DNA from 3 places in the Trichococcus sp. TS_SC_9 genome. Region 3 is predicted to be linked to each of the others. Evidence: predicted binding sites of a transcription regulator. Region 3 holds the regulator's gene; each other region holds the start of a gene.

Region 1 (10,647 bases), 1.4 Mb from region 3:
GAACAGCTGGAAGTTTGGGGACAACGTGTCGGTGTTCCGGTCGTGACGAGCGATGCAAAAAGCGATCCCGCTTCCGTCGTTTACGATGCGTTGAAACAAGCCAAAGAAGAAAACTACGACTATCTGCTGATCGATACAGCGGGCAGACTGCAGAACAAAGTGAACCTGATGAAGGAATTGGAGAAGATCAATCGGATCATCGCAAGGGAAATCCCCGGCGGCGCAACCGAAACGTTGTTGGTGCTGGATGCCACGACGGGTCAGAACGCTTTGATACAGGCGAAACAATTCAAGGAGACGACGGATGTCACCGGCTTGATCCTGACGAAGTTGGATGGCACGGCGAAAGGCGGCGTCATCCTGGCTATCCGCCAGGAAATGGATATACCCGTCAAATTCGTTGGTCTGGGCGAAGGTTTGGACGATCTGCAGGCTTTCGATCCGGAACAGTACATCTACGGATTGGTTAAAGATCTGCTTGAGAAAAAATAACGAAACGGTTTGCCCATTCCGATGAGGCACGCTGCATAAGCAAAAGGCGACAGAAGCATGGTCAGGCCGGCAATCCCGTTGCGATTGCCGGCCTGATCTTACTTTTTGCTGCGGCAACACGGCATCAGTGCAATTTATGGTTGACTAAGCTTAGCAAAATCGGTAATCTAATGAAGTGTAAAGTTTTTTTCTTGACAATCCGTACGAGAAGGAAGGTATTCTGATGGAACTGGAAAAAACCAATAATATGAATACTCTTTATGAATTCTATAATGTCCTGTTGACGAACAAACAGAAAGGCTATCTTTCTTTGTATTATGGCGATGACTATTCGTTGGGCGAAATCGCCGAAGAATTCGCGATCAGCCGGCAGGCAGTGTACGATAATATCAAGCGCACCGAAAAAATTCTGATGGATTATGAACAGAAATTGAAATTGGCGCAAAACTATAGCCTTCGAAACAAAAAATTGGACGAATTGGCGAACTATGCCGAAGAAAAATATCCCGCAGACAGAACTTTGCAGAGCTTGATCAACAATCTGGAAGAACTGGATGACAAAGACGAATAAACAGTAAGGAAGTGGCAAATATGGCATTTGAAGGGTTATCCGAGCGTCTCCAAGGTGCGATGACCAAAATCGGCAAAAAAGGTAAAATTACGGAAGCCGATCTGAAGGAAATGATGCGTGAAGTACGTCTGGCTTTGCTGGAAGCTGACGTGAATTTTAAAGTCGTAAAAGAATTCGTCAAAAAAGTGAATGAACGAGCGTTGGGCTCTGATGTGCTCGAGTCGCTTTCGCCGACACAGCAAGTCATCAAAATCGTCAACGAAGAACTGACGGAATTGATGGGCGGGCAGCAGGAACCATTCCAATTTTCTGCCAAGCCACCGACTGTCGTAATGCTGGTCGGCCTGCAGGGTGCAGGTAAGACCACCACGGCCGGGAAACTAGCCAATTACATGAAGAAAAAAGAGAACAAACGCCCCATGCTGGTCGCAGCCGACGTCTATCGTCCAGCAGCGATCAATCAGTTGCAGACATTGGGCAAACAATTGGATTTCCCGGTCTATGCATTGGGTACCGAAGCAAATCCGGTCGATATAGCGAAGCAGGCAGTTGAACAAGCCAAACTCGATGGACGCGATCTGGTCATCATCGATACGGCTGGCCGACTGCACGTGGATGAGGTGCTGATGACAGAGTTGAAGAACATCAAAGCTGCCGTCAATCCCACAGAAATCCTGTTTACGGTAGATGCGATGACAGGACAGGATGCCGTCAATGTGGCGCAATCCTTCAATGAACAGCTCGGCATAACCGGTGTCATCCTTACCAAATTGGACGGGGACACACGCGGTGGGGCTGCGCTATCCATCCGTTCCGTAACCGGTAAGCCAATCAAATTTACGGGTCAAGGCGAAAAACTGGAAGACTTTGAACCGTTCTACCCTGAACGCATGGCTTCCAGAATACTGGGCATGGGCGATCTGATGACGCTGATCGAACGTGCGCAACAAGATTTTGATGAGACAAAAGCGGCAGAAATGGCTGAGAAAATCCGTGAGAATACCTTCAACTTCAATGATTTCATCGAGCAGATGGATCAAGTCACCAACATGGGGCCGCTTGAAGACCTCCTGAAGATGATTCCGGGCATGAGCAACGTTCCGGGACTGGACAAAATGAAGATCGATCCCAAAGATGTGGCCCACATGAAGGCAATCGTGCTTTCGATGACGCCCGCTGAACGCGAAAACCCTGAGCTTCTGTCGCAGAGCAGACGCAGACGGATCTCGAAAGGTTCCGCAAGATCATTGGCGGAAGTCAACCGTCTGATCAAGCAGTTCAACGAATCCAGGGAAATGATGAACAAGATGTCCAAAGGCAATTTTGCAGGGATGGAAGGTCTCCTTGGACAAGGCCCGAAAGGCAAGATGGGCAAGATGGCCATGCAGCAAATGGCCAGACGGATGAACAAAAAGAAGAAAAAGAAAAAATAATTTCAAGTGTAAAGAGAAAACACTTTACAAGCAAATGGAAAACTGGTAATATATAAAAATGTGAGATATAGATATATGGAGGTGTTATATAAATGGCAGTTAAAATTCGTTTAAAACGTATGGGTTCTAAAAGAAACCCTTTTTACCGCGTCGTTGTAGCTGATTCACGTTCTCCACGTGATGGACGTTTCATCGAAAAAGTAGGTACATACAATCCAGTTGTTGAACCAGCTGAAGTTAAATTTGACGAAGAGTTAGTTTTGAAATGGTTAGCTGAAGGTGCACAACCTTCTGATACAGTTCGTAACTTACTTTCTCAACAAGGTATTATGAAAAAATTCCACGACTCTAAGTTAGCTAAATAAAAGGGTGGTTTAAATGCCTGAAATTTCAGATTTAATCCTGGCAATTGTCAAACCTTTGATCGTCCACGATGATAAGATGTCCATCGAAATCAAAGAGACAAGTGAGTTCATGGAATATCACTTGCATCTTGATGTCGAGGATGTCGGCCGTGTGATCGGGAAACAGGGACGTGTCGCCAGAGCGATCCGTACAATTGTATACAGTGTCAGAACCAAAGGCACAAAACGTGTCCGCCTTGTGATCGAAGGGGCCGAATAATCCGCTTCAATTGCGGATCCGGTCGTTTCCATTCGGTGGATGCCTAACTTAATAGCGAATAGATAGAAGCGGATGATGATACAATTGTAGCACTTATCCCTTCTATTTTATTATGTACAGAAACGTTGACAGTGCGATTTATGTAAGGAGAGGTGAAAAATGGAAAAATTTTATGATGTAGGAAAAGTTGTGAACACGCAAGGGCTTAAGGGTGAAGTGCGTGTCATTTCCAGCACTGATTTTGCGGATGAACGCTACAAAAAAGGGGCTACGCTCTACTTGTTCCGCGAAAACAGTGAGCCAATCACTCTGAAGGTAGCCAGCCACCGCGTTCACAAGAATTTCAATATGCTGACATTCGAGGGATATAACCGGATCGAAGAGGTCGAGCCGTTCAGAGGGGGAATCCTGCGGGTTTCCGAAACACAGTTGGAGGACCTTTCGGATCATGAGTTCTATTATCATGAGATCATCGGATTGTCCGTCGTCAGTGATGCCGGCGAAGAATTGGGTATCATCAAAGAAATCTTGCCGCTTGGGGCGAATGATGTGTGGGTTGTATCCCAACCAGGCCGTAAAGATTTATTGGTTCCGTATATCGCTTCCGTAGTGGAAAAGGTATCTTTGGAAGATAAACAAGTCACAATCCACATTCTAGAAGGAATGATGGACTGATGAAGATAGATGTATTGACATTGTTTCCGGCGATGTTCGAAGGCCCTTTATCCGAGTCAATCATCGGAAAGGCGATCGAGAGCGGGCGTGTTTCGATCACTTGCACGAACTTCCGCGATTATTCCGAAAACAAACACAATTCCGTCGACGATTATCCTTTCGGCGGCGGAGCAGGCATGTTGCTGCGGGCGCAACCGATCGTGGACGCGCTGACGGACATCGAGGTCCAGTCGCCTGAAACCAAAAAAAGGATTGTCCTTTTGGATCCATCCGGAAAAACCTTCAATCAGGAACTGGCGGAAGAGTTTGCCGAAGAAGAGCACCTTGTCTTCATCTGCGGCCATTACGAGGGTTTCGATGAACGTATCAAGCAACACGTAACGGATGAAGTTTCGATCGGTGATTATATTCTGACCGGAGGCGAACTGGGTGCGATGGTCATGATCGACGCTACAGTCCGGCTGTTGCCGGCAGTATTGGGCAATGAACAATCGAACAAGACGGATTCTTTCTCGACCGGCTTGCTCGAGCATCCACAATTTACGCGACCGCGCGATTTCCGGGGGGATGTCGTCCCTGAGGTGCTTTTCAGCGGCAACCACCAAAAAATCGCTGATTGGCAAGAAAAAGAATCTTTGCGCAAAACCTGGCTGAGACGTCCGGAAATGTTGGGAAAGATTACTTTGTCAAAAAAACAGCAAGCCTGGTTGGCGGAGATACTGCTGGAAGAAAAGGCTGATAATTAAGCGCAATAGTGCGTTTTAAAATTCAAACAATGTAAACGAAAAATACTTTACACGTCAAAATTATTGTGGTAGAATTCTACAGGTGAGCAGAGAGACTGCTCCATAATACGATATTCCGCTGTGCAGAATGATTGTGTATGAATGTCGGTTGGAAGGAGAAAAAAACATGAGTCAATTACCATTGATTGAAGCAATTACACAAGGACAATTACGTAGTGATATCCCTACATTCCGTCCAGGAGACACTGTTCGCGTCCACGCTCGCGTAGTCGAAGGAACAAGAGAACGTATCCAATTATTCGAAGGCGTAGTTATCAAACGTCGCGGATTCGGAATCAGCGAAACATATACAGTACGTAAAATTTCCAACGGTGTAGGTGTGGAACGTACATTCCCATTGCACACACCTCGTGTAGCTCAAATCGAAGTTGTTCGTTTCGGTAAAGTGCGTCGTGCAAAACTTTATTACTTGCGCGCATTACACGGAAAAGCTGCTCGTATCAGAGAAAAACGTCGTTAATATTCCGCATATCATACGGAAAGGTCTGGACTTCGGTTCCGGACCTTTTTTGTATACCGTGAGAAACGTTTTTCTTGGGAAAAATGTGCTATACTTGTAGCACTATATATGAAAAGAGTGATAGTTTTGACGATATTAGCAGCGCTTGATCAAAAATTCCAAGAAAAAGGCATGCCACTGAAAAGTCATCCCATCCAAAATGGTCAGTATTTGTATCAAGGAAAATTCAATCTCGATAAAGAACATTCCTTGCCGTTTGGTGTAGTCATCGCTAAAGATGAGGCCGAAAGTGATTTTCAGATCAGCTACAGAAAATTGGCTTACCTGAATAATTATGCTGATAAAGTGAACCTGTTGGAACTGATCAATGAATTGAACCAAACCAAAACTTTTTATTATACACTTTGCCTGGCGGGGGATGGCGAGATTTTCCTTCGACTTTTGGGCCGCTCGACAACGGATGTTAAACCATTATACGAAATGCTCGTGATCGGATCGAATATCGCAAAGGTCATGATAGCAGAATTAAAAAGCAAATTTCCGTCTCTTGGGATCGAATGAGTATTCGTCTCTGTAGCGGAAACCGCAGGAGGAATTATGAAACAAAAATTAATCGCTTTAGATTTGGATGGAACTACACTCAACAATCAGTCGTTGTTGAGCGATCGGACCAAAAATGTGCTGGCAAGGTTACAAAAAGATAATCACCTGGTTATGATCGCAACTGGCCGTCCTTACAGAAACAGCAAAGAATTTTATGAGACGCTCAAGATGACCACACCGTTGGTGAACTTCAACGGTGCCTTATGCCATAATCCCCATGACAGCAACTGGATCAATTATTACCATAAGACGCTCAACAAAGATTTTGCGATGGATCTGATCGAACAACGTGAAGAGATGGGAATCGACTTCATCTGTGTAGAAGGCAAAAATAAACTTTTTGCATCCACCGCAACGTTGCCTGCCAACGAATATTTCCCTAAAAATTTGCTGGCGACGCAAATCACTTCTAAGGATACGCTGTCGGAAAATCCTACTTCCATGAATGTATTTTCGGAGGAACGAAATTTGGAAGCCATCCGTGACCGGATTTTGGCGCGTTATGGGAATTCCATTGAAATCCGCACATGGGGTGGCACGATGCCTTGTCTTGAGATCGTATCCGCTGGTGTCCAAAAAGCGCTTGGCGTTGAAGTGGTCGCTAATAACTACGGCATCAAGCGGGAAGATATTCTTGCCTTTGGTGACGAGGATAACGATATGGAAATGATTCGCTTTGCCGGACATGGTGTCGTCATGCAGAATGGGATTGCGGCATTAAAGAGTATTGCCGACGATGTAACGATGCATACGAATCATGAGGATGGCTTAGCCATCTATCTGGAAAAATATTTTTGCCTATAGCAGCCAATCAGAGCTGAAAAAGAGGGATCCAATTGATCGTAATCGAAAGAAAAATCATAAATAATATACCAATTCTGGAAATCGTAGAGGAAGACAAGAAAAACAAGACTATTCCGCTCGCGTTCTTTTACCATGGTATCACGAACCAAAAGGAAAGAGGTTTGGAGCCGGGCTATGCATTAGCCAGCAACGGCATGCGGGTTGTCATTCCAGATGCCTATCGTCATGGTGAACGCAAAGATGAAGCCTATGCTGGTGAACCGGCAGCAGAATTCTGGTCGGTAGTCCTGCAAAACATCAAGGAACTTCCTGATCTTGTAGCGTTTTACGTCGAAGCGGGATTGGCAAAAAGAGACAAGGTTTCGGTCACAGGACTTTCGATGGGAGGCATCACCACTTGCATCGCCTTGACGCAATATCCATGGATCCATTCGGCAGCCTGCCTGATGGGCAGTCCGGATCCTATTGGGTTATCCTATTGGGCATTGAAGTCCCGCTGGGTGGAAGGCTTGCCGCCGATTGATGATGAGAAAGTCAAATCCTTGATGGCGCCTTTTGAAAGCCTGAGCCTCAAAGAACATCCGGAGTCGCTCGTGGACACGCCGTTTTACATTTGGCACGGCACAGCCGACGAAAGCGTTCCGTACCAACAGATGGCTCAGTTCGTCAACTCCATCAGCGAGGAAGCTTTTGCGGAGAACATTTGCTTCCGTACCACAGAAGGCGCAGGGCATCGGGTTCCTTACGCTATTTTTGAGGAAATGGCTGTATTTTTGGGGAACGTATATTAACATTGAATTTCTGCGCACAAACTGTTATCATCAAATTAATCCTGAAAGGTTAGAGGTGTATGCAATGACTGAAGAAATAAATCCCCAATATTCGCAAGAAGAATTGGATAGCATAAAAGAACGCGTCTTAGCGGCGCTTGAGCAAGTGATAGATCCTGAATTAGGAATAGATATCGTCAATTTGGGTTTGATCTATGAAGTGGAGTTGGAACAGGATGGGTTCTGCCTGATCAAAATGACGCTGACAACGATGGGCTGCCCATTGGCGGATGTCATCACCGATGAAATTCACCGTGCTTTGAAAAGCGTTCCTGAAGTAACCGAAACGCAAGTGAAATTGGTTTGGTACCCTGCCTGGACAACAGACAGAATGTCCCGATATGCACGCATCGCGCTTGGAATCCGATGATGAGAAGAGCAACAAAGGAAATTTCCTTTGTTGCTCTTTTTTTTTACGTTATAATTTGACCAATTCTGACCATGGTCGTATACTTGTCCTATAAAGCGCCAAAGCAGTAGAATTTCGAGGAGGTACTAACATGGAAATGGAAAAAATGACGACAGCACTGCAGGAGGCAATTGCGGAAGCGCAACGCATCGCCATGGTGCGCAAGCACCAGACCATCGATGTCGCGCATCTGTGGAAAATATTTCTGCAGCCGGATAGTTTTGCGCGTAATTTTTATATTGATTCAGGGGTTGCAGTCGATGCATTTGAATCGGCCGTTGATAAGGAACTGGACAAATCAGTAGTGATTGAAGGGACTTCTGTACAGTATGGACAAACATTCAGCCAGAATCTGTACAACCTTTTTTTGGAAGCCGACCGCAAGCGTTCGGAGCTGAAGGATGACTTCATCTCCACGGATACAGTACTTTTGAGTTTGATGACACTGAAAAATCATCCATTGACCAAATTTCTGGCAAATCAAGGCCTGACTGAAAAAATCATCGCCGAAAAAATCAAGGATATGAGAGGTGGAGACCGAGTGACTTCGCAGAATCAGGAAGATCAGTATGAAGCATTGGAAAAGTATGGCATAGACCTTGTGCAGGCGGTCAGGAGTGGGAAACAAGATCCGGTCATTGGCCGGGACGAAGAAATAAGGGATGTCATCCGCATTTTATCGCGCAAAACAAAAAATAACCCGATACTGATCGGCGAACCGGGCGTCGGCAAGACCGCCATCGTGGAAGGCTTGGCCCAGCGGATCGTGAAAAAAGACGTGCCGGATAACCTGAAGGACAAAACGATCTTTTCGTTGGATATGGGCTCATTGATTGCGGGAGCCAAGTACCGCGGAGAATTCGAGGAACGCCTGAAAGCGGTATTGAAAGAAGTGAAGAAAAGCGACGGCCGCATCATCCTTTTCATTGATGAGATCCATACGATCGTCGGGGCAGGGAAAACCGAGGGGAGCATGGATGCCGGCAATCTGCTGAAACCTATGCTGGCGAGAGGTGAATTGCACTGTATCGGAGCGACTACTTTGGATGAATACCGCCAAAATCTGGAGAAGGACAAGGCCTTGGAGCGGAGATTCCAGAAGGTATTGGTGAAAGAACCGACAGTCGCCGACACAATCAGCATCTTAAGGGGGTTGAAGGAACGGTACGAAATCCACCACAGCGTCAACATCCATGACAATGCCCTTGTGGCGGCAGCGACCTTATCCGATCGCTACATCACTGACCGGTTTCTGCCCGATAAAGCAATCGATCTTGTCGATGAGGCGTGCGCAAACATAAAAGTGGAAATGAATTCGATGCCTACCGAGTTGGATCAAGTGAGCCGCAAACTGATGCAACTGGAGATAGAAGAAGCGGCCCTGAAGAAGGAATCCGATGATCAGAGCAAGAAAAGATTGGCGACGCTGCAAGTCGAGTTGGCCGATCTGCGCGAAGAATCAAACGAATTGCGCATGAAATGGGGCAACGAAAAGGAAGAGGTCGAAAAGCTGCGTGCCAAACGGGAGGACCTGGAGGACGCGCGCAGGCAGTTGGAGGATGCGGAAGCAGACTATGACCTGGAACGGGCAGCAGTTTTGCGCCACGGCAGCATCCCGCAGATGGAAAAGGAATTGGCGGCTCTCGAAAAAGAGAATGCAACCCGCAGGAATAAAGAAGGCAATCTTGTCCAGGAATCAGTGACCGAGAACGAAATCGCAACAGTTGTGGGACGGATGACCGGCATCCCGGTGACGAAGCTGGTTGAGGGCGAAAGGGACAAACTCCTGAAATTGGAGGAAACGCTGCATAAACGGGTCATCGGCCAGGAGGAAGCGGTGGAAAGCGTCACGAATGCCGTTCTGCGTTCGCGTGCCGGTCTGCAGTCGCCTAACCGTCCGATCGGATCCTTCTTGTTTCTGGGGCCTACAGGGGTCGGGAAAACGGAATTGGCGAAAGCTTTGGCGGAAAATTTGTTCGACTCCGATGAACATATGGTGCGGCTCGATATGAGCGAATACATGGAAAAATTTTCGGTTTCTCGACTCATCGGGGCGCCCCCTGGCTATGTCGGCTACGAAGAAGGCGGCCAATTGACGGAGGCGGTCCGCCGAAGTCCCTATACGATCATTCTCTTGGATGAAATCGAAAAGGCCCACCCGGATGTATTCAATATTTTGCTGCAAGTATTGGATGATGGGCGCTTGACCGATTCGAAGGGGCGCGTAGTCGATTTCAAAAACACCGTTCTGATCATGACCAGTAACATTGGATCGCAGCTCCTGTTGGAAGGCGTCCAGTCCGATGGTACGATTCCGGAAGAAGTGGCCAATGAAGTCATGAAAGTATTGAAAGGATCGTTCAAGCCTGAATTTTTGAATAGGATTGATGATACCATCCTCTTTACGCCATTAAGTAAAGAGGACGTCAAAAAGATCATCGTCAAAATGGTCAAGGAACTATCCGGCCGGCTGGCGGACAAACAGATCCAGCTCTCCGTTTCTGATGAGGTTGCAGCCTGGATAGCAGATAATGCTTACGATCCAATTTATGGCGCTCGGCCGCTCAGAAGATTCATCTCAGCTGAGATCGAGAATCCCTTGGCGCGTGCCATCATAAAGGGCGATATCCATGAAAATCAGGCGGTGACGGTGACGTTGGTGGGCAATCAGGTCGGATTCCAGACCATCGATCTCGCTGAATTTCAACAATAATTTGACAAGTCAGTACGCAGAGAGGAAGTCCTGAAAGGGATTTCCTTTTGTTATTTTTGTATTTGCGGTAAAATGATAATATAAATTTTCTTATTTTTAACTTCACGAGTGTGGCCGTTTATTGCTTTTATCGGAACAAAGCCGAAGGAGGCGTTCATTTTGCTGTTTTTGGTTATTGGATTTCTGTGTCTGGTTTTTATGCTGTTCACTTCGAGATATTATGTCTT
Region 2 (10,647 bases), 920 kb from region 3:
TTTCAAATCATAGGTTGCAACTTTCGGTGAAGGGATCAGGATGCGTCCTTCGCCTTCAAAAGGCTCGTGACGTCCGCCATTCATGAAGAAAGTTACATGTGGATATTTTTCAGTTTCCGCGATACGCAATTGCGAAAGTTTGTGTTGCGCCAGAACTTCACCCAAAACGTTTGTCATCGGGATAGGCTTGAAGGCGATATCCGCGATTACAGTGTCTTGGTAAGAAGTCATCGTCACAAATTTCACGTTTGTTGCGCGCTCTTTGCGGTCGAATAGTGTCCACTCTTCGTTAGTGAAGGCATTTGAGAGTTGGATTGCGCGGTCCGGACGGAAGTTGAAGAAGATGATGGAATCATTATCCTTCAAAGTTCCGATCGGTTCGCCGTCTTTGACGATGACGGACGGCAATACAAATTCATCTGTTTTATTATCTGCATAGCTTGCTTTAACAACATCCTGTGCAGATTCAAATTTTTCCCCTTCGCCGTGTGCGATGGCATTGTACGCCAATTCCACACGTTCCCAACGGTTGTCACGGTCCATAGCGTAGTAACGACCTGAAACAGTCGCGATTTCGCCAAGTCCGATTTCTTCCATCGCTTTTTCCACTGTTTCGATGTAGCCTGGTGCGGCGTGTGGATCCACGTCGCGGCCATCAAGGAAAGCATGCAGATAAAGTTTTTTGACGCCTTTTTCTTTTGCGCTCTTGATCAAAGCAATGATATGGTTGATATGACTGTGCACACCACCGTCAGAAAGCAGACCGAAAAGGTGCAAAGCAGAATCATTATCGTTGGCGTGATCGTAAGCACCGACAAGCGCTTCGTTCGTCAAGAATTCGCCATCGATGATGGCTTTGTCGATTCTCGTCAAACTTTGGTAGACAACTCGTCCGGCACCAATGTTTGTATGTCCTACTTCGGAATTACCCATTTGACCTTCAGGCAGTCCAACAGCAAATCCGGAAGCTAGCATCGTTGCATGCGGAAAATTGTTCCAATAACGGTCAAAGTTCGGTTTTTTTGCTAGCTTAACCGCATTGCCCATCATTTCGTTTCTCCAGCCGAAACCGTCTAAAATAATTATTGCTACCGGTGTTTTACTCATTATTTAATAGCCTCCAATAATGCTAAGAATGAATCAGGAACTAAACTAGCACCACCTACCAACGCGCCATCAATATGTTCTTCAGCCATGTATTCTGCAATGTTTTCAGGTTTAACGCTGCCGCCGTATTGAACGCGGACTTTGTCAGCCACTTCTTGTCCGAAGATTGTAGCAACAGTTGCGCGCACTACGCCGCAAGTGTCGTTCGCATCTTTTGCAGTAGAAGATTTGCCAGTACCGATTGCCCAGATTGGCTCATAAGCGAGAACAAGGTTAGCCACTTGGTCTGCAGTCAAATCTTTCAAAGCAGCCGTGATTTGTCCTGATACCCACTCGTTTGTTACGCCTGATTCACGTTGTTCCAACGTTTCGCCACAGCAAACGATAGGAGTCATACCATTACGCAGAATAGCATGTGCTTTTTTATTGATATCTTCATCTGTTTCGTGGAAGTACTCACGTCTTTCAGAGTGTCCAATAATGACGTAGTCGACGCCTAAGTCCCCTAAAGCTTTCGGGCTGATTTCACCAGTGAAGGCACCCTCTTCTTCAAAGTAACAGTTTTGCGCGGCAACTTTCAAATCAGTTCCCTCTGTAGCTTCTACCATTTTTTCTAAAAATAAAGCCGGTGATCCAATAACAGCTTCTACTTTATCAAAAGCAGGAACCTTAGTTTTTACAGCCTCGATAAATGCTTGTGCTTCCTTAGCTGTTTTGTTCATTTTCCAGTTACCGGCAATAATCGGTTTACGCAATATAATCACTCCTTAAGATAGGTTGCTTATTTGTCAGAAATTGATGCTACACCTGGTAATTCTTTGCCTTCAAGGTATTCCAAAGATGCTCCGCCACCAGTTGAGATGTGCGTGAAGTCATCAGCAAAGCCTAACTGCATAGCAGCTGCAGCTGAGTCTCCGCCGCCGATGATTGTTACAGCATCGTCTAATTTAGCGATTGCTTCGCAGACACCGATTGTTCCTTGAGCAAAGTTAGATAATTCGAACACACCCATAGGTCCGTTCCATACGACAGTTTTCGCGCCTTCAAGCTCTTTAGTGAACAACTCAATGGAAGCAGGTCCGATATCCAATGCCATTTGGTCAGCAGGGAATGCTTCGTTTTTAGCGATTGTGATTTCTCCATCGTTGCCGAACTCATGAGCCATTTTAGCATCGATAGGCAAGATCAATTTGTCGCCAGCGCTCTCCAACAATTCTTTAGCCAATTCAACTTTATCAGCTTCCAATAAGGATTTACCGATTTCCAAGCCTTGTGCTTTCATGAATGTGTAAGCCATACCGCCACCGATAAGTACTTTGTCGGCTTTGTTCAATAAGTGTTTGATAACACCGATTTTGTCGCTTACTTTCGCTCCGCCTAAGATAGCTACGAATGGACGAACAGGCTCGTCAACAGCTCCGCCGATGAACTTGATTTCTTTCTCCATCAAGAATCCAGCTGCGCTTTCAAGGTTAGAAGCGATTCCGACGTTGGAAGCATGTGCACGGTGAGCCGTACCGAATGCATCGTTAACGAACAGGTCGCCTAGGCTAGCCCAGTATTTGCCCAATTCAGCATCATTTTTGCTTTCTTTTTTGCCGTCAACATCTTCGAAACGAGTGTTTTCGAATACCAAAACATCTCCGTCTTTCAAAGCTGCAACTGCTGCTTCCAAGGCTTCGCCGCGTGTTTCAGGAACGAAAGTGACTTCTTTGCCCAATAATTCAGCCAAACGGTCAGCGACAGGTTTCAAGCTCAACTTCGCTTTGTCTTCTTCAGTTTTTACTTTTCCTAAGTGAGAGAAAAGGATGACTTTTGCGTTATTTTCGATCAAGTAGTTGATTGTAGGAAGAGCTTGAACGATACGGTTGTCGTTAGTGATTGCTCCATCTTTCATCGGAACATTGAAATCAGCACGAACCAATACTTTTTTTCCAGCTACATCTAAATCTGTTACAACTTTCTTTGTCATTACGTCGCCTCCTGATATGTGTATCTACATAAGAAAAGCGAGGAAGCGCGTTGCCTCCCCGCTTTTGTTATCTTCTACGATTCAGCTTTCATTATATGAAAGACTTGATCTTATAAGCTAGCAAATTCTACTAAAGTACGTACTAATTGTGAAGCGTAAGACATTTCATTGTCATACCAAGAAACAGTTTTAACTAATTGCTTGTCTCCAACTGTCATTACTTTAGTTTGTGTAGCATCGAATAAAGAACCGAAGTTGATGCCTACGATGTCGCTTGAAACGATTTCGTCTTCAGTGTAGCCGTAAGATTCGTTAGAAGCAGCTTTCATAGCAGCATTGATTTCTTCAACAGTTACAGTTTTTTCCAATACAGTAACTAATTCAGTCAATGAACCGGTAGGAACTGGAACACGTTGAGCAGCTCCATCTAATTTGCCTTTCAATTCAGGCAATACATCGCCGATAGCTTTAGCAGCACCAGTTGTGTTAGGAACGATGTTTGCTGCAGCAGCACGTGCACGACGGAAGTCACCTTTAGGATGTGGAGCATCCAAAGTGTTTTGGTCGCCAGTGTAAGCGTGGATTGTAGTCATTAAGCCTTCAATGATTCCGTATTCGTCGTTCAATACTTTAGCCATTGGAGCCAAGCAGTTAGTTGTGCAAGATGCGCCTGAAACGATAACATCTTCAGCATTTAATTCGTTATGGTTAACGTTATAAACGATTGTTTTAACGTCGCTGCCTGCTGGAGCAGATAAAAGAACACGTTTAGCGCCTGCATCAACGTGAGCTTGAGCTCCTGCTTTGCTCATGAAGAAACCAGTACATTCCAATACGAACTCTACGCCAAGTTCTGCCCATGGAAGATCTGCTGGGTTACGTTGTGATAACACTTTGATGTCTTTTCCGTTTACAGTGAAGAATCCGTCTTTAACTTCTACATCACCATTGAATCTGCCTTGAGTTGTATCATATTTCAATAAGTGAGCTAACATTTTAGCGTCAGTCAAGTCATTGATTGCTACAACTTCGATTCCTTCTACTTCTTGAATACGGCGGAATGCTAAACGTCCAATACGTCCAAAACCGTTAATACCAACTTTTACTGTCATACTGAGATTTCCTCCTTAGGATAAGTCAAAATTTTTATTTTAAAGGGTTACCCCTTTTAAAATCAGATTAGCTGCGCCCTCATCCGTAATCAGCCATGTTTGATGCGGGGCATATTTCATGAACGCTTTAATAGCCTTGGCTTTCGTGCTTCCCCCTGCAATGGCCATTGCGTACGGGATCTTTTCGATTTCTTCAATCTGAAGCCCGAATCGGGACAATCGATAGACGATTTCTCCATTCTCATTGAAGTAACAACCAAAGGCTTCACCTACCGCGTTATGCGCTTCTAGGGACGAAATCAACCCATGCGACATCCTGCGTCTTTCCATCATTACTTTAGCATTACCGATGCTATATAACAAGCAGTTTGCCTTTTTCATGACGGATAAAGTATGTTTGATCGATGGCTCGGATTTCATTGATGCATAAGCTTTTTCGCTCAAATTATCGGGAACGAAAAGTGCCATGTTCTCACCGCCGACCAATTGCGCCATACGATCGCTGACACTGTTGGCTTGGATCGACATGGATTCGCCTAAACCGCCTCGTGTCGGGACAAAAATGAACTCCCGGTTCTGTGACAATTCAGGTGAAAAATGTTCGGCAGCCTGTGCCATTGTACTTCCGCCAGCAACAGCAACGATAAATTCGCCTGCCGGCAATAACGCATGCAATTCTTTGGCGGCAGTTTTTCCGATTTCATCCAGAACGGATGCATCTTCATCACTATCACCACGAACAATCCTACAAAACTGAATGTTCAAATAATCCGCTAACGCCTTTTCTTTCGCATTCATATTCAGCAATAACCGCATGAATCTTTCCAGTTGACGAAAGATGTCTTCGCCTTCCTCAGTCAATTCCATCCCGTTCTTTGAACTGGAAAGAAGACCTTGTTTCCGCAAAAAATCTGTCTCAGTCCTTAAAGTCCTTTCTGACAAGGAAACTTTATCGGCCAGGACGCGTCTCCCGACTGGCGCATACATTTGGATATTACGCATGATATGGTAACGATTTTGAAGGACTGACATAATGTCCGGGACTATTTGCTGCAAGACTGAAATAGACTCTTCCATAACAACCCTCTTCATTTGCACGTGGACGCTTTTCGCCCCGCTGCAATCTTAGGCGGTCCTCGTTTATTTCATATCAGGAGAGATGGAATAAGGCTGCAAATACTTTTTGCATCCGTCTAATCTCCCTCGTCTTTACTTGCTTATTTTAACAGTAAACACTAGACGTTTCAAGCATTTTGGCAAATAAATTCGATTTCCTTCAAAATAGATTCGTTCAATATATCACGATTAAGCTATAATCCGATTGCCTTTTAGTCGTACGCTTTCAGAAAACCTTGATACAGCAACTTTTTGATGATGGTCGATATTCGTCCCGTTATTGTTTAGCGTTTCGCATCTTTTTCATTTATTATCATCGATTCACGGCCTATTCACCGCATAACTGGTGCAACAAAAATGTCCCACGGTCCGTTTCGATTGTTTTCTCTAATATTTGTTCGCGCATGACAGTGACCGGGATCGCTAAATCCCCAGCCAATCGAGTCACATCAATTAGTTCCAATTCCCTGCCATCCAGGAAAAAGCCTTTCTGCAAACTGCAGATCAATTCTCCCACCGCAAGCAACAACTCTCTTCTGAATGCAACTGCTGAACGCAACTGCTCCCATTCCGTTTTCTTCGCTGCCAGAAATTGTTGCACATCCTCATCTTCGTGCTGCATCATCTCTTCATAATATTCTTTTTGGAAAACAACAACAGGAGAAGCCAATTCATTGTATTTTACAGTCAGATGCCCATCCACGAGATGCAGATAAAGATCCGGTCTGGGCAAAGAGAGACTGTCATCGCCGAATGCTGATCCCGGGGTAGGATCTAAAGTTTGGGCATACTCGAATACCGCCTTCACGTCGGACAGGTCCACACCCATCTCGTCCGCTATGGCTTGCCAGTTTTTGTCACTGAAGGCCATAAAATAATTCTCAAATATATAATAGGCAATTTCCGGTGCATATTCATCACGCTCCGTCTGTAGCATCAGACATTCCTGCAGATTTCGGGCTCCGACACCCGGAGGATCCAATTGATGCAGCAGCGTCAATGCGTCCAACATCACGATCGGTTCCACACCCTTCTGTTCCGCGGCCTCTTTCAGGTCGATGGTGACGTATCCTTCTGGATTGATGAATGCCACGAGAAATAAAACCAACTCGCGCAAGGGCGTGTCCCGCATATTTGCATAGATTTGTTCCAATAAGAATGTATCCAACGCAGGCACTTCTTCATAGACTTGATCCATAGCGGAAACAGTGTCCATCGGATCGTCTTTATCTGGCTTATACACGACCGATTTTTCTATTACAGCGCGTTCATCGAATTCTTTATTGATTTTCACTTCGATTAAAGGATTACCTAATGCTTTTTGTTGAAGGTAAGCGAACAATTCTTCATTATCGTATCCAACGAGTCTCAGTGATTCCTCCAAGCTTTCCTTATTCATATGCATACTTGATATAACTGACACATTAACCCCTCCTTACCTTTTCACAATCATTTTATCACACACAAGCTTTTATTGAAATCGTTTTCAATGTATAGCAGCTAATTTCAAGTGCAATGGGGCTGCTGATTCTGGAGATCAATGGGCGTCCCGTAGATCCGGGTCTGCCTCAGAACTGTCGTGCGATTTGATATAAATTTCCTGCTTGCTATCTTTCACGCTATAGGTTATAATTTTTGATGTTGCTTGTCTCCTTGGTGTAATGGATATCACGTAAGATTCCGGTTCTTGAGATGGGGGTTCGATTCCCTCAGGAGACGTACTATTTTATTGATGCATCAACGTTGCGGACTTTGAATTCAAAACAAATAAAAAAATCTCCTTTCCCAAGCGGAAGCGGAGATTTTTTTATTTGCTTCTTGCTTCACCCTGAATCCAATCCATATTTTCAAAATCTATTTTTGGACATTTGCTGACTGAAACGATATGATTGACTAAGGTATATTTCATCAGAAAACGCGAGGCTAAAGGCCAAACATTACAATTGACCTTTTCTGACCAATGAGTTAAAATAAACCATGTAAAGAAAAACTGTTCATTCAAACGAACGAGGAGGAAACATATATGAATTTAATCCCTACAGTAATCGAACAATCATCCCGTGGTGAACGTGCGTATGATATCTACTCTCGCCTTCTGAAGGATCGCATCATCATGTTGAGCGGCCCAATCGACGATTATACGGCGAACTCTGTCATCGCGCAATTACTATTCCTGGATGCACAAGATTCAGAAAAAGATATCTATATCTACATCAACTCTCCAGGAGGTAGCGTCTCTGCTGGTTTGGCCATCTTCGATACGATGAACTTCATCAAAGCAGACGTTCAGACCATCGCAATGGGTATGGCAGCATCCATGGGCAGCTTCTTGCTGACTGCCGGTGAAAAAGGCAAACGTTTCGCATTGCCGAATGCTGAGATTATGATCCACCAACCGCTTGGCGGCGCACAAGGTCAAGCAACAGAAATCGAAATCGCAGCCCGTCACATCCTGCAAACCCGCGAACGCCTGAATAAAATTTTGGCTGAACGCACAGGACAACCGATGGAAGTCATCGAACGCGATACCGACCGCGATAACTACATGACAGCCCAACAAGCCAAAGAATACGGTTTGATCGACGAAGTCATGGTCAACTCAAAATCATTGAAATAAAATTATGCGAAAAAAGCGAAGACGATCAGCAGAATGATGCTGATTGTCTTCGCTTTTGTGTATTGCATTAGTATGGTAGCCAGGCTGTGACCGTCTTTAATCGGGGCTCAGCCACAGCGGAAGCAAGTTCGTAGCTCAGGCGAGGCATACGCTCGCCGGAGGAGACCGGTGAAAACTGGATTGTACTCCTGTGAGGCCATCCTCGCGGGAGTTCGCTCACCAAGTTGCCCCTGTCCTCCGGCGAAGGCTTCGCCCACCGGAGGACAGCCGAAGAATAAAAAAAACCGTCAGCGCACCTGCGCAGCTAAAATTCAACAAGAAAGGCAGACGGAAACGCAAGCGTTCCGATCTGCCTTTCTTGTTTCCTTAACGGATATAATTGAAGATATGTTCCCAGGTCTGTTTACTGAAGACAAGCATCGGATTGCCGTCACCGAGGACGCCAAACCCGACCATCAGACCGGCTCCGAACAGAATGAAGGCCATCAACATGAAAATCAAAACCCACATCACCGTTGACAGTACAGGTTTGAAATCAAATTTCACAGCGATCACCTATCTTCCTTTTTTGATTTTGGTTTTTTGGATCAATCGTGCCAACAATCCGAAAATCCCACTGGATGGGCGATTCTTTTGATCAATGTTATTCAAGAGAATACCCGTTCCCAAAGCTACAGCATCCAAAGGTTTTTCCGCAGCGAAAACAGGAACCTTCAACTCGCTCGAGAAGAGTTTCTCGATTCCACTGATCAATGCGCCCCCGCCTGTCAGTACGATTCCGGTATTGATGATGTCCGCAGCCAATTCAGGAGGCGTCATTTCCAATACTTCCTTCGCTTGTTCCACGACAAGCACCAAGGTTTCGTGCATCGCTTCGTAGATTTCTTTGGAAGTGATGTAGATGGTGCGCGGAAGGCCTGTCACCATATCACGTCCACGGATTTCCATTTTTTCTTCCTTTTCAGGCTCCAAAGCGGTTCCGATTGTAATTTTGATCTTTTCAGCTGTCCGCTCGCCGATCAATAATTTGTGTTCTCTTTTTACAAAGTTCATGATGTCGGCATCCAGTTTATCGCCGGCCGTTTTAATTGAGCTGCTCGTTACGATGCCGCCCAATGACAAGACTGCAATATCACTCGTTCCGCCACCCATATCGATGACCATATTTCCGTTCGGCTGAAAAATATCAAGGCCAGCACCGACAGCCGCAACTTTCGGTTCTTCCTCCAGATACACATTCTTGCCGCCACTCTTTTCTGCGGCTTGGATAATTGCTTTTTGTTCGATTGTTGTGATGTTCGTCGGACAACAGATCAAAATATTCGGCTTGGTCAAAAAGCCCTTTACATTCAAGCGATCAATAAAGTGGGTCAACATTGCTTCTGTGATGTCAAAGTCTGCGATAACGCCGCCTTTCAACGGACGGATCACTCTGATGTTTGCCGGCGTACGCCCGACCATCATATAGGCTTCTTCCCCAACTGCTAAAACTTTTCCGGTTTTTGTGTCTACTGCTACGACGGAAGGCTCATTCAAAACGATACCTTTCCCTTTAACGTGAATCAGCACGTTCGCTGTACCTAAATCGATTCCTATATCTCTGGCCACGTTGTTCCCCTCTCAAACATTCATCATTTAGCGATAGCTATCTTGCGGACGACAGTTGTCCGACTTATTTTGCAAAAAGTGCTTCCACATCTGAATCACTGAAGGCCTTCTGTTCATCTTCCGTTACACGTTCGACGTCAGCGCCTAATGCCTGTAGCTTTTTATCGAATTCATAATAACCGCGATCCAAATGCGATAGGTTTGTGACGCGCGTATAGCCTTTGGAAACTAGACCAGCGATGATCAAAGCCGCTGCCGCACGTAAATCCGTTGCGGCTACTTCTGCCCCTTGCAAGTCTGTATTGCCATGAATCAGGACCGTCTGCCCTTCGACTTTAAAATCAGCGTTCATACGGCGCATCTCTTCCAAGTGCATGAAGCGGTTTTCGAATACCGTTTCAGTCATTGTGCTGGTACCTTGGGATACCAATTGCGCAATCGTCATTTGCGCTTGCATATCGGTAGGGAACCCTGGATGCGGCATCGTTTTGACGTCAGTCGCCTTCAAAGTACGCGGTCCGATTACGCGCAGTCCATTTTCTTCTTCCTGAAAGGCAACGTGCATTTCCTTCAGTTTTGAAATCAGCGGTTTGTTGTGTTCGGCAATCGCATCTTCAATGAACACATTTCCGTTCGTGACTGCAGCCGCGATCATGAATGTCCCTGCCTCGATACGGTCCGGGATGATCGAATGTTCTGTTGCTTTCATGGATGAAACACCTTCGATACGAATTGTTTCTGTTCCGGCTCCGACAACTTTCGCGCCCATGCGGTTCAAGAAATTCGCCAAATCAACGATTTCAGGTTCCCGTGCGACGTTTTCGATAATAGTGGTTCCTTCGGCTAAAGTAGCGCCCATCATGATGTTCTGGGTAGCACCGACACTTGGGAAGTCCAAGTAAATGCGTGCGCCGACTAATCTGTCGACTTTTGCTTCAACAAAACCATTTTCGATTTTGATGTCAGCACCCATCGCTTCAAACCCTTTCAGGTGAAGGTCGATAGGCCTTGTTCCGATGGCACAGCCACCCGGCAAGGCGATGCGTGCATGCCCCAGACGTGCCAAAAGCGGACCCATTACGACGATCGATGCACGCATTTTGCTGACATAAGCA
Region 3 (10,647 bases):
TCATCCAGGCGGACGTGTTGCAGACGACCGGCATCTACACAACGATCGGCATCGGCGATAACCCGCTGCTGGCTAAGTTGGCGCTCGATAACGCGGCCAAGCATCAGCCGGATATGATTGCGGAATGGCGTTATCCGGATATTCCCGAAACCGTGTGGAAAATCCCCGACATGACCGATTTTTGGGGCATCGGTAAACGAACCCAGCTGCGGCTCAACCAGTTGGGCATCTCCTCGATCTATGACTTGGCGCATACCAATTACTATTATTTGAAGAGTCAACTCGGCGTCATGGGCGCGCAGCTGTACGCCCACAGTTGGGGGATCGACCGCAGCTTTCTGGGGGACAGTGTTAAAGTAGGGTCCAAATCCATCGGCAACTCACAGGTACTCATCAAAGACTATGTGGTGCGCTCCGAAATCGAAATCGTCCTGGTCGAAATGGCCGACCAAGTGGCGACGCGCCTGCGAAAATCCGGAGCCAAGGCCCAGCTTGTGAGTCTGAGCATCGGCTACAGTATCAACTATATCGATCAGCTTGGCCGGACCGGATTCCATCAGCAAATGAAGATTCCGCCCACCAACGCCTCCAGCCAACTCGTGGCCCATATCCTGATGATTTTTGACCAGCACTACAAAGACCAATCGATCCGGAATGTCGGGGTGGGTGCCGGCAATCTGATCTACACGGATTTTCTGCAGCTGGACCTGTTTCAGGAGCCTGACGAACAAGTAAAAGATCAAAAAAAAGACCAGATAGTCGATTCGATCCGCAGAAAATATGGGTTCCGCTCACTGGTGCGGGCAGTCAGCCTGTTGGAGGGCGGCCGCGCAATCGCACGCAGTTCGTTGGTGGGAGGACACGCGGGTGGCATGGCCGGATTGGAGGAAGGGGAAGAAAATGCTGAAAGAACCAAGAGAACGGACGGATAAGGTATTTGAAGATTACAACGACTACCACGACCGCGGCATGATCAAATGGGTAACGGCCTACGCGATGGACGAACTGGTAAAATCCATCTCTGCAGGAAAAGAGGAGGCCATGAAAGATATCCCGATCCTGCCGCAGATGAGCCCTACCGAAATCGACGAAACTTTAGCAGAAGCCTTGAAAAAAAACCGCCGCATATCGGTCCAATTGAATCAAAAAGATCGTTTTGGGCGCCAAACAGAGTCCATTGAGGGCTTTTTCAAGGGCTATTGCGGCGAGGATGAAATCCTGATTGGTGAAGAATGGATTCCGCTCGACCGCATACGGAATGTGCGTATTCTGTATCAGGATAAATGGTCCAGAGTGGCTGTATTCAGACAAAGTCCGGGCTAATCCGATAAAAAATCGCAGGGCTTTATGTCAGGTGCTTGTAAGCGAATGGAACGGACAGTGCGATTGTTGTTTTTTTTGATGCAAAGGCTTATACTCAAATCAAAAGAGAACGCTTTCTTTTCTCTTGATAAGGGGGACATCATCATGACTTATACCATCCATACCAGCGTCCATTCCATCGAGGAGTGCAAAAGGGCGGTTGAGGAACTGCATAAAAAAGGCTACACGAAGGAACAGATTACCTTGGTGACGAACAATGCCAGCCAAGAAGCCATATTGGAGAATTGGGACCTGCGCGGCGCGGACGGTGCGATTTTCTCAAGTCATTCGTTATTGGAGAAGGTCCACGATCTTTTTAACCTGAAGCAATACGAAGATTTCCAGCACAGGACCGGGACTTTCCCGGACAGCAAGGGCTTTCTTGCAGACCGCATCGCTGCCATTGAAAGCGGCAGCATCGTCATCATTACGAAGGAAGCGGACGAATAAAAATTTCCTATTCGGCCCCGTCAAACAGCCTTGTAAAACCATGTAACTAGAAAGGATTGAGACTGTATGTCAAAATTTGTGGCAGGTTCGTACGCAACCGTCGAAGCTGTGGAAGCAGCCGTAAAAACACTCCTCGAAAAAGGGCACAAGGAAACGGATCTCCTATTGGTGACCAACTCACCAGATAAAAAAGAGCGGTTGGCTAAAGAAACCGGTATTGACGTCATCACCGAAACCGGGCACGACGAGAATGCAGAATGGAATGAACTCGCCCCGCTCTACCCGGCCTTCGATGAGGAAGCCCTCTTCGAGCCCTCCCCTCAGCATCCTTATCCGCAGTTGTCACCGGACCAGGAAGCTGAGCAAGAACGCAAAATGCAAGGATACTTCTCCGAATTGGAGGAAGGGAATATTTTGATCATAGTAAGCGAGGGTTAAAAACCACAAGATAACGAAAAGGTCCAGGATACCTACTTTTAGTATCCTGGATATTTTAATATATTATGATAAAATTATACTGGAATAATAAAAAGCATTTCTCAATCAAAATTTGGATGCAGGAGGAAACAAATGGATGCAGAAAAAGTGAACGTCTATACCCTTTTCGCAGCTTCTTTAATCATGCTAGCCTTTACCTTGCTGACGCATGATATTGCGATTTCCATAGTCATTGCCGCCATAGCCTTTCCAGCAATACAAAGCCTAATCAAAAACTACCGCAAAAGGAACTGACAGCATCCTACATATGCTCCTCAGCATCCAACAGCCACATCGTCACCACTACCGCGTCCCCGCCACCCTTGCCGATGGATTTACGGATTTTGGCATTGACGGACATGATTGCATTTTTATCCCGTAACGGCATCAGGTTCATCACCCCAAAGTCATAGCAGTCGATGGTTCCCCTGACTTTGATGCTTCCCCAGGGCCCATTGATTTGTTTTGTGTCCGGAACTTCAATATGATAGGTCCAAGCACCTTTGCCGGATACATATTTGAGTTCAAGTTCTTTGTTGTCCACTATTTTCTCTTCCAAAGTCTTTTTCCTCTTCCATTATGAGCGACCAAGATTGAATGAAATTTCGAAATGATTCGATTTAAAAAAGAAGCAGGAGAACCGTCAAAACGGTTTATCCTGCTTCTTCATTTAAGTTATATTAACTTATAGCACATGGCGATACCTACTTATAGCTGCTTCCTTCCGGATCTGACTCAATTCATAAGATCGCCATTGCGATAAGGCCTTTCGGCATTTCTTATCATATCATAGCCAAAAAGAAAAAGCTAGCCTTTGTTTTCTTCCTGCATATGTTCGCGGAGATGCTTCCGGCTGTTTTCCTTCCGTTCTTTGCGCAGCGCCCGGAAAAAATCCTGTAGCAGCGTCCGGCATTCTTCCTCCAGGACACCCCGTTCGACCTCGCACTGATGATTAAAACGTTCATCCTGAAGCAGGTTCATCAAAGTGCCTGCCGTTCCGCCTTTCAGGTCGGATGCACCATAATAGACCTTCTTGATTCGCGACAAAAGGATGGCGCCGCAGCACATCGGACACGGCTCCAGCGTCACATAAAGTTCGGCTTCCTCGAGCCGCCAATTTTTCTTGAATGCATTGGCTTGCTTAATTGCCGTCATTTCCGCATGCGTCGTCGCATCATTCGTCGCTTCACGTTCATTATGGCCGCGCCCGATGATTTCACCCTTCCAGACGATCACCGCTCCGATCGGCACTTCCCCTATGGCCGCAGCCTTTTCCGCCTCTTTGATGGCTTCCCGCATATACTCTTCCTTCAACTCATCCATCTTCCCCAACCTCGTCCCTTTTGCTTCATTAATCATAGCATATTTCATATTTTTTTAGCAAATTAATGATAATAATGCTAAAATGGATGAAAAGCCTTACAAATCTAAAATAACCAGCCTACAAAATGAGGTGAAAGTTTGAATCAAAACGAACTCCAACAACTATTCCCCGAAGCCAAGATAACGACTGCGGCCAGTCTCGGGCCCGCTTACTTCACGCTGCCTTTCCAGAACAAATGGTTGCATATCCCTGAACATACGCTGAACGGACGCGAAAAAGCCCTTTTGAAGCAGTTGTTGCTCCACGAGGTCCAGACGACGTCCGAAATCCCGAAGAATCCTTGGGCCCGGTTTCTGTTGGGTCAGACGTCCGAAATTCCGACCGGACTGGCGCAGACCCAACTGCTCCAGTTCAACCTCTCGTACCGGGAAGAGGACGCTGGGTCTTTCGACCAGACACTGTGGCTCGATTCTTTCAGCCAAACGCTGCCGCTTGTCCGCGAATGCTTCTTTTTGAATGGCAAAAACGGTGTCTTCATTCTCGACAGCCCGGAACCCTACTGTATTGATGAAGAATTGGCTGCAGTGCTGGATATTCTGGATGACGACTTCAGCCTACGAACCGACTTGTATCTGGGACAGCGCTGGCCTGTCGATTCCCGCTTGCCGCTCCTTTTCGAGGAAGAAAGGAAAATATTTTCGGCCAGTCGCACGATTGCCAAAGGAAACAAGATCATAACGCTTGCCGCAATCGCGCTTCCTTATTTCATCTCGGAATCTGGAACCCAAAATCCGGTGCTGCAAGCCTTGCAGACTACGATCAGTTCCGTCGACGGCACACACGAACTGATCACAGCCATGTGGCAGAATCAAGGGAACCTGTCGAAAGCAGCAGCCGACCTCTATCTGCACCGCAACACCCTCCAGTACCGGATCGATCGCTTTTTTGATGCGACCGGCTTGGCCTTGAAGAGCATGGACGACCTAGCCTTGGCTTATCTAGCCATCGCTGTAGTAACGGGTCCTCACACCAACTAAAAAAGACTGCCAGAACCAGGGATTCCCCTGGTTCCGGCAGTCTTTTTCAATTCTTATCTATGCAACTTATCGCCTACGCTGTCTTTTACATCGCCGGCTTTGTCCTTAAAATCAGAGAATAGGTCCATTGCTGATTCTTTCCAATCGCCTGCTCTGTCGACAACGCGCAAGAATCCGTCGATTTCATCATCAGTCAAATCTTCGATTGCCTTCAAAAATTTTTGGCTGCCTTTCAGATGGTCCTTAACAAAACTCTTCATGCGTTGACGGTTCAAATAAGAGCCGATTTTGTCCACTGCTTCTTCCTCGTATGCCAAAGCTGCCGCAATTGCCGCAATCGCTGCTGTAGCACCCAAACCGATCAATAATGCCTTTTTAGAATTTTTCATTTTATTGGTTCCCTCCTCTAACTTCCGTAACTATATTTTAACATAAACGGAAGCGATAACCGAACAATAACCCTGTCTCCCAAATGAGGCCCTGCTGCTCTTAAGAATTTACCGGCACTTTTTTATCTTTGCTTTCTGCCTTTGCGGGCTTCACAGAGATCCGGATACTGCCTTTTTGGGCACCAATCGTAACAGTATCGCCGAATTTGATCAAACCGCTCAGCATTTCTTCACTCAATTTATCTTCGATTTCTTTTTGGATCGCGCGTCTGATTGGGCGTGCGCCGTACTCCGGATCGAAACCGGCTTTAGCGATGACATCAATGGCTGCAGGCGTGATTCGCACATGGATATCGAGATCTTTCAAACGTTTCACGATGCCGTTCGCCATTAATTTGACGATTTCATGCAACTCGTCTTTCTCCAATGAATGGAAGACGATTGTTTCATCGATACGGTTCAGGAACTCCGGACGGAAGCTGTTCTTCAGCTCTTCGCGGATGCGTTTCTCCATCGCTTTATAATCATGCTTGAGATCCTTCGCCGCGAATCCGACCGATTTTTCATCACGCAAAGCCGTTGCACCCAAGTTGGAAGTCATGATCAAGATCGTGTTGCGGAAATCGACCTTCCGTCCTTTGGAATCGGTCAAATGACCGTCATCTAGTACTTGCAGGAGGATATTGAAGACATCCGGGTGGGCTTTTTCAATCTCGTCGAGAAGAATGACCGAGTAGGGTTTTTGTCTGATTTTTTCCGTCAACTGGCCGCCTTCATCATAACCGACATAGCCGGGAGGGGAGCCGATCAGACGACTCGTGCTGTATTTTTCCATGTATTCGGACATATCCAAGCGAACCAAGGCATCCTCTGTCCCGAACATCGCTTCAGCAAGTGTTTTCACCAACTCTGTTTTCCCGACACCGGTAGGCCCTAGGAAAAGGAATGAACCGATTGGACGGTTCGGGTCCTTCAAACCGGAACGTGCACGCCTGATTGCGCGGGACACTGCATTGACCGCCTCGGATTGGCCGATGACGCGTTCATGCAGCACTTTTTCCAGCCTCATCAAACGGTCGCTTTCCTTCTGCTCCATCTGGTTGACAGGGATTCCGGTCCACAAAGCCACCACTTCAGCTACGTCGTTTTCAGTCACCTTCAGATCGTAGTGCGTGATCGTTTGGGCTTGTTGCTCCACCATTTTTTGGAATTTCTGCTTCTTCGCCATTTCGCGTTTGCGGATGCGGGCAGCTTTATCGAAGTCCTGATTCAGGATCGCTTCCTCTTTGTCTTTCGACAACTTAGCGATTTCCAGCTCGATTTTCCCGATCGGCGTATCCCCGTGGGTGACATCCAACCGAACTTTTGCCGCGGATTCATCAATCAGATCGATCGCTTTGTCCGGCAATCTTCTGGAAGTGATATAGCGGACGGATAACTGGACAGCTGCTTTCAAAGCCTCATCAGTGATTTCCACGCCATGGTGCTCCTCATAACGGGAACGCAAGCCACGCATGATCTCAACCGATTCCTCCGGTGTGGGCTCATCGATATGGATAGGTGCGAAACGTCTTTCCAACGCCGCATCTTTTTCGATATATTTTTGGTATTCATCAAGGGTGGTAGCACCGATTGTCTGCAGTTCGCCCCTTGCCAATGCCGGTTTCAGGATATTCGAGGCATCGATCGCCCCTTCCGCTCCGCCTGCGCCGATCAAGGTGTGCAACTCATCGATAAAGAGGATGACATTCCCGTCATTGTAGATCTCGTCGATGATTTTTTTCATTCTTTCCTCGAATTCACCGCGGTATTTCGTACCGGCCACCAGCGAACCCATATCCAACATCATAATGCGTTTGTTCGCCAACGTATCCGGAACATCGCCGGCCACGATTTTCTGTGCCAAGCCTTCCACGATGGCTGTCTTGCCGACACCCGGTTCCCCTACCAAAACAGGATTGTTCTTCGTTCTGCGGGAAACAATCTGCATGATGCGGCGGACTTCCTTGTCGCGGCCTACGATCGGATCCATCCGGTTTTCCCGTGCCAATTCCGTCAGATTGCGGGCCAAGGAATCCAAAGTTGGCGTTCCTTCCTCCACTTTCTCCGTCTTTTTGGCTGAACGCATATCCGGTTTTGTCGGTTGTTTGATGCCCAGTTTCTCATAGAGAGATTTACGCAGCAGATTCGGATCGATCTGCAGATTTTTGATGATTTTGACTGCCAAAATTTCTTCTTTCAATAAACCCAACAAAAGGTGTTCGGTCCCTACCAAAGGAACCCCCAATTTGTGCGCTTCGTTTGTCGCATACATAATGACTTTTTTTGCCCGAGGAGAAAATGGCAACGGCGCATTGAAGTCTTCCGTGTTCATTTGGCCGAAACCGGTCAGATGGACAATCTCTTCGCGGACTCCTTCCTCATCAATATCGTATCCGCGCAACACTTTTCCGGCAATGCCTTCTTGTTCTCGTACTAGTCCGAGAAGCATATGCTCCGTTCCGATGGATTGATGCTTAAATTTGTGCGCTTCTTCTGTTGCCAACATCAATACTTGGCTGGCTTTTTCTGTAAATAATTCATCCATTTTTAACGCCTCCTCTACGGGCTATCTATTCAAAGCGCAAGCTGTTCAAAAAATTTCTCAACAGCAGGGCTCGTATTCTTTCTTCGTGCTCGCCTGTGTATGGGGCAAGTGACTTATCCAATACCGACAACATCAGGTTTCCTTCGCGTTTCGTGATGATACCGCGACTGTATAGATTTTGGGTTACCGCAAACGCATCTTTCTGGGTGATGCTTTCGCCTACTATCGCGATCAGCTTATCCAACAATTCTGCTTGATCGAGGATTTTCACCTTCATGATGCGTATATAACCGCCCCCGCCGCGTTTGCTTTCGACCGAGTAGCCTTGCTGTTCCGTAAAACGGGTATTGATGACATAGTTGATTTGTGAAGGTACACAATGAAAACGATCTGCCATTTCATTCCTTCTGATTTCAATCTGCTCTTCTGCATTCAGAATCTTTTTGATATACGCTTCGATGATATCTGACATGTTCTGACCATGCATGGAATGGACGCCTCCCTTCCCCTGACTAATTTTGACTATTATATGTTTATATTATGCTATTCCTACATAACTGTCAAATGGGGACTGCTCGGCACTCAAGTGCCTGAGCTTCTGGGAACGGAACGGACTTAACCGATTGGAAACCAACCGGCCAGAGGTTATTCCTATGGACCAAAGCGTGTCCCACACTCTTGCCGTTTAACGTTCGGCCAACGCTTTGTCGAGGATGTTAATGGCCGCATTCACGTCCCGATCGATGTTTTTGGTGTGACAATGCGGGCAAGCGAACGTGCGGATCCGCAACGGCTTTTTGCCGGTGTTCTCGCCGCAATGCGAACAGGTCTGGCTCGTATAGGCAGGGTTGACCAGCACCAATTCCTTGCCGTACCAGTCGCATTTGTACGCCAGCATGGACTTGATTTTCACCCAGGCTGCGTCCGCAATGGAACGGGAAAGATGGTGGTTTTGCAGAAGATTTTTGGTTTTCAGATCCTCCAGGACAATCAGGTCAAAGTGCCGCACCAAATCGGTCGTGTACTTCTGCAGGTGGTATTCGCTTTGATTAGCAATTTTGCGATTGAGTTTGGCCACCATCTGTTTGGCTTTTTGGACGTTTTTGAATTCCGAAAGATCCAGTTCGACGCCGGCCGTCTCGGCTTCCTTGATTTTGACCAAAGCCTGCGTGCGCCGGCGCGCCAACTTACGTTCCCAGCTGCGGCGTTTTTTTGCCAAGGAACGTTCAAAGTTCTTGTTTTCCAGCTTGAATCCGTCGGACTGGATCGCCAAATGGGTGATGCCCAGGTCGATGCCGACTTCTTTGTTGGTTTTGGGCAACAGAACAGGTTCGTGTTCCACTTGGATTGTCGCGGAATAGGCGCCGGTCGGCTCCTTGCGGATAACAGCGTTCTTGATTTGACCGCGAATCCGTTCAAGGCCGTAGGCCCTGACCAAACCGAGTTTCGGCAGCTTGATGTAATGGTTATCCGCGACTTGGATGTTTTGGTTGATGCATTTGGATTTGTAACTGTTGTGCGGACGTTTACGGCTTTCGAAGTTCGGATGTTTGTTTTGGCCAGTGAAGAAGCGCTGATACGCCTGATCCAAATCGGCGCAGGCATATTCCAGACACGTGCTTTCGGCCTGTTTCAGGAACGGAAATTCGAGTTTCAACACTTTGATGAGGTAGTTCATGCCGAATTTGTTGACGTATTGACCGCCGTTTTTGTAGCGTGCCTGCTGCATATCCAGCATCTTGTTTTTGATGAACCGGCGAAGTTGGATATTGATGTCGATCTGGTCCTTTTGGGCCTGATTCGGCAGCAACTTCACTTTGATGCCTTTAAGTTTCATTGTCTTTCGCCTCCTTTATCCGCTGGTCGTCAATATACTTGGCGATTGCCTGTTCGTTGCTTGTGCCGATACTTTCAACAAAATAACTCGGCGCCCAAAGGTGCCGATTGCCTTCGGCCAGCCAGTAAGAATTTTTCAGTTCTGGGTGCAACTGGAACAGTTTTCTTGCGCTGATACCTTTCAGCCAACGGACGATGTTTGTAACGGACAATTTCGGCGGCGCAGACACCAACAAGTGGACATGGTCATCGAAACCGATTTCCATGTGTTGGATTTCAAATCCATATTCGCTCGCTATTTCCGACAGAATCTGTTTGAGGTCAGAATCGACTTTTCCGAACAGGACCGGATTGCGGTATTTGGTCCGCCAAATAATATGGTAGTCCAAACGAAAGACAGAAGTCCGACCATGCGTGAAACGATTTTTGTCAGTCATGTTATCACCTCTGACTACATTATACCGCCACCATATGTAAGCACCAAAAAATATGAAACAAAAAAAGGCTTTCATCTCGGCATTAAAATGCCGGGTTTTTCGCCCAATTAATCAGAAAGGGCTATCCGAGGACGTTTGCGGCAAACTAGTCAAGAAAGCTGATAACCCATCCACACTGCTCTCTATTGCCTCTACAACAGCGTATTCCCTCAACATTTCCAACAGAATTATCGAGAATGTTCCTCATTATATACTGAAAGAGAAAAAACGGCAATATATCCCGATAAACAAAATAGACACAGAAACCATCGGAATGATTTCTGCGTCTATTTTTATTTATCGGGAAGACAGGATTCGAACCTGCGACCCCTTGGTCCCAAACCAAGTGCTCTACCAAGCTGAGCTACTTCCCGGTAATAATTATGTGAAAATGCACCCAACAGGAGTCGAACCTGTAACCGCTTGATTCGTAGTCAAGTACTCTATCCAATTGAGCTATGGGTGCGTAAGTGCCGAGAATCGGAATCGAACCGATACGGTGATCACTCACCGCAGGATTTTAAGTCCTGTGCGTCTGCCAGTTCCGCCACCCCGGCTAAAAAACAATAGCCATTAAAAAAAAAAAAAGCGGAAGACGGGGTTCGAACCCGCGACCCCCACCTTGGCAAGGTGATGTTCTACCACTGAACTACTTCCGCATTTTTGGATGCCGGCTAAAGGATTTGAACCCTCGACCCTCTGATTACAA

The links. The regulator CtsR, encoded in region 3, represses protease genes until heat stress. The targets are predictions, from matches to a motif close to TTGGTCAAAAAAGGTCAAANA.
Region 1: the regulator CtsR is predicted to act here: its motif matches at 7,721-7,741, upstream of clpB (ATP-dependent chaperone ClpB).
Region 2: the regulator CtsR is predicted to act here: its motif matches at 7,248-7,268, upstream of clpP (ATP-dependent Clp endopeptidase proteolytic subunit ClpP).

What each region holds. Positions count from the first base shown of each region.
Region 1 is NZ_CM149591.1:2,789,693-2,800,339, reverse strand. It holds gene ftsY (signal recognition particle-docking protein FtsY) at 1-492, shown strand, start outside; gene AC0J5I_RS13580 (putative DNA-binding protein) at 716-1,063, shown strand; gene ffh (signal recognition particle protein) at 1,084-2,496, shown strand; gene rpsP (30S ribosomal protein S16) at 2,589-2,861, shown strand; gene AC0J5I_RS13565 (KH domain-containing protein) at 2,875-3,120, shown strand; gene rimM (ribosome maturation factor RimM) at 3,280-3,795, shown strand; gene trmD (tRNA (guanosine(37)-N1)-methyltransferase TrmD) at 3,795-4,541, shown strand; gene rplS (50S ribosomal protein L19) at 4,708-5,061, shown strand; gene AC0J5I_RS13545 (hypothetical protein) at 5,188-5,622, shown strand; gene AC0J5I_RS13540 (Cof-type HAD-IIB family hydrolase) at 5,659-6,468, shown strand; gene AC0J5I_RS13535 (prolyl oligopeptidase family serine peptidase) at 6,501-7,259, shown strand; gene AC0J5I_RS13530 (metal-sulfur cluster assembly factor) at 7,324-7,668, shown strand; gene clpB (ATP-dependent chaperone ClpB) at 7,799-10,420, shown strand; gene AC0J5I_RS13520 (NfeD family protein) at 10,580-10,647, shown strand, end outside.
Region 2 is NZ_CM149591.1:2,018,534-2,029,180, reverse strand. It holds gene gpmI (2,3-bisphosphoglycerate-independent phosphoglycerate mutase) at 1-1,107, opposite strand, end outside; gene tpiA (triose-phosphate isomerase) at 1,107-1,862, opposite strand; gene AC0J5I_RS09790 (phosphoglycerate kinase) at 1,889-3,079, opposite strand; gene gap (type I glyceraldehyde-3-phosphate dehydrogenase) at 3,190-4,191, opposite strand; gene AC0J5I_RS09780 (sugar-binding transcriptional regulator) at 4,231-5,268, opposite strand; gene AC0J5I_RS09775 (RNA polymerase factor sigma-54) at 5,636-6,730, opposite strand; tRNA gene AC0J5I_RS09770 (tRNA-Arg) at 6,955-7,026, shown strand; gene clpP (ATP-dependent Clp endopeptidase proteolytic subunit ClpP) at 7,304-7,924, shown strand; gene AC0J5I_RS09760 (DNA-directed RNA polymerase subunit beta) at 8,291-8,479, opposite strand; partial or broken gene mreB (rod shape-determining protein MreB) at 8,561-9,532, opposite strand; gene murA (UDP-N-acetylglucosamine 1-carboxyvinyltransferase) at 9,597-10,647, opposite strand, start outside.
Region 3 is NZ_CM149591.1:1,097,974-1,108,620, reverse strand. It holds gene AC0J5I_RS05135 (Y-family DNA polymerase) at 1-932, shown strand, start outside; gene AC0J5I_RS05130 (hypothetical protein) at 901-1,323, shown strand; gene AC0J5I_RS05125 (hypothetical protein) at 1,468-1,812, shown strand; gene AC0J5I_RS05120 (general stress protein) at 1,879-2,250, shown strand; gene AC0J5I_RS05115 (hypothetical protein) at 2,383-2,544, shown strand; gene AC0J5I_RS05110 (DUF1905 domain-containing protein) at 2,552-2,848, opposite strand; RNA gene ffs (signal recognition particle sRNA small type) at 2,969-3,055, opposite strand; gene tadA (tRNA adenosine(34) deaminase TadA) at 3,097-3,648, opposite strand; gene AC0J5I_RS05095 (helix-turn-helix domain-containing protein) at 3,751-4,650, shown strand; gene AC0J5I_RS05090 (hypothetical protein) at 4,704-5,039, opposite strand; gene AC0J5I_RS05085 (ATP-dependent Clp protease ATP-binding subunit) at 5,140-7,626, opposite strand; gene AC0J5I_RS05080 (CtsR family transcriptional regulator) at 7,652-8,113, opposite strand; gene AC0J5I_RS05075 (RNA-guided endonuclease InsQ/TnpB family protein) at 8,312-9,463, opposite strand; gene tnpA (IS200/IS605 family transposase) at 9,453-9,899, opposite strand; tRNA gene AC0J5I_RS05065 (tRNA-Pro) at 10,239-10,312, opposite strand; tRNA gene AC0J5I_RS05060 (tRNA-Arg) at 10,331-10,404, opposite strand; tRNA gene AC0J5I_RS05055 (tRNA-Leu) at 10,410-10,495, opposite strand; tRNA gene AC0J5I_RS05050 (tRNA-Gly) at 10,526-10,597, opposite strand; tRNA gene AC0J5I_RS05045 (tRNA-Thr) at 10,607-10,647, opposite strand, start outside.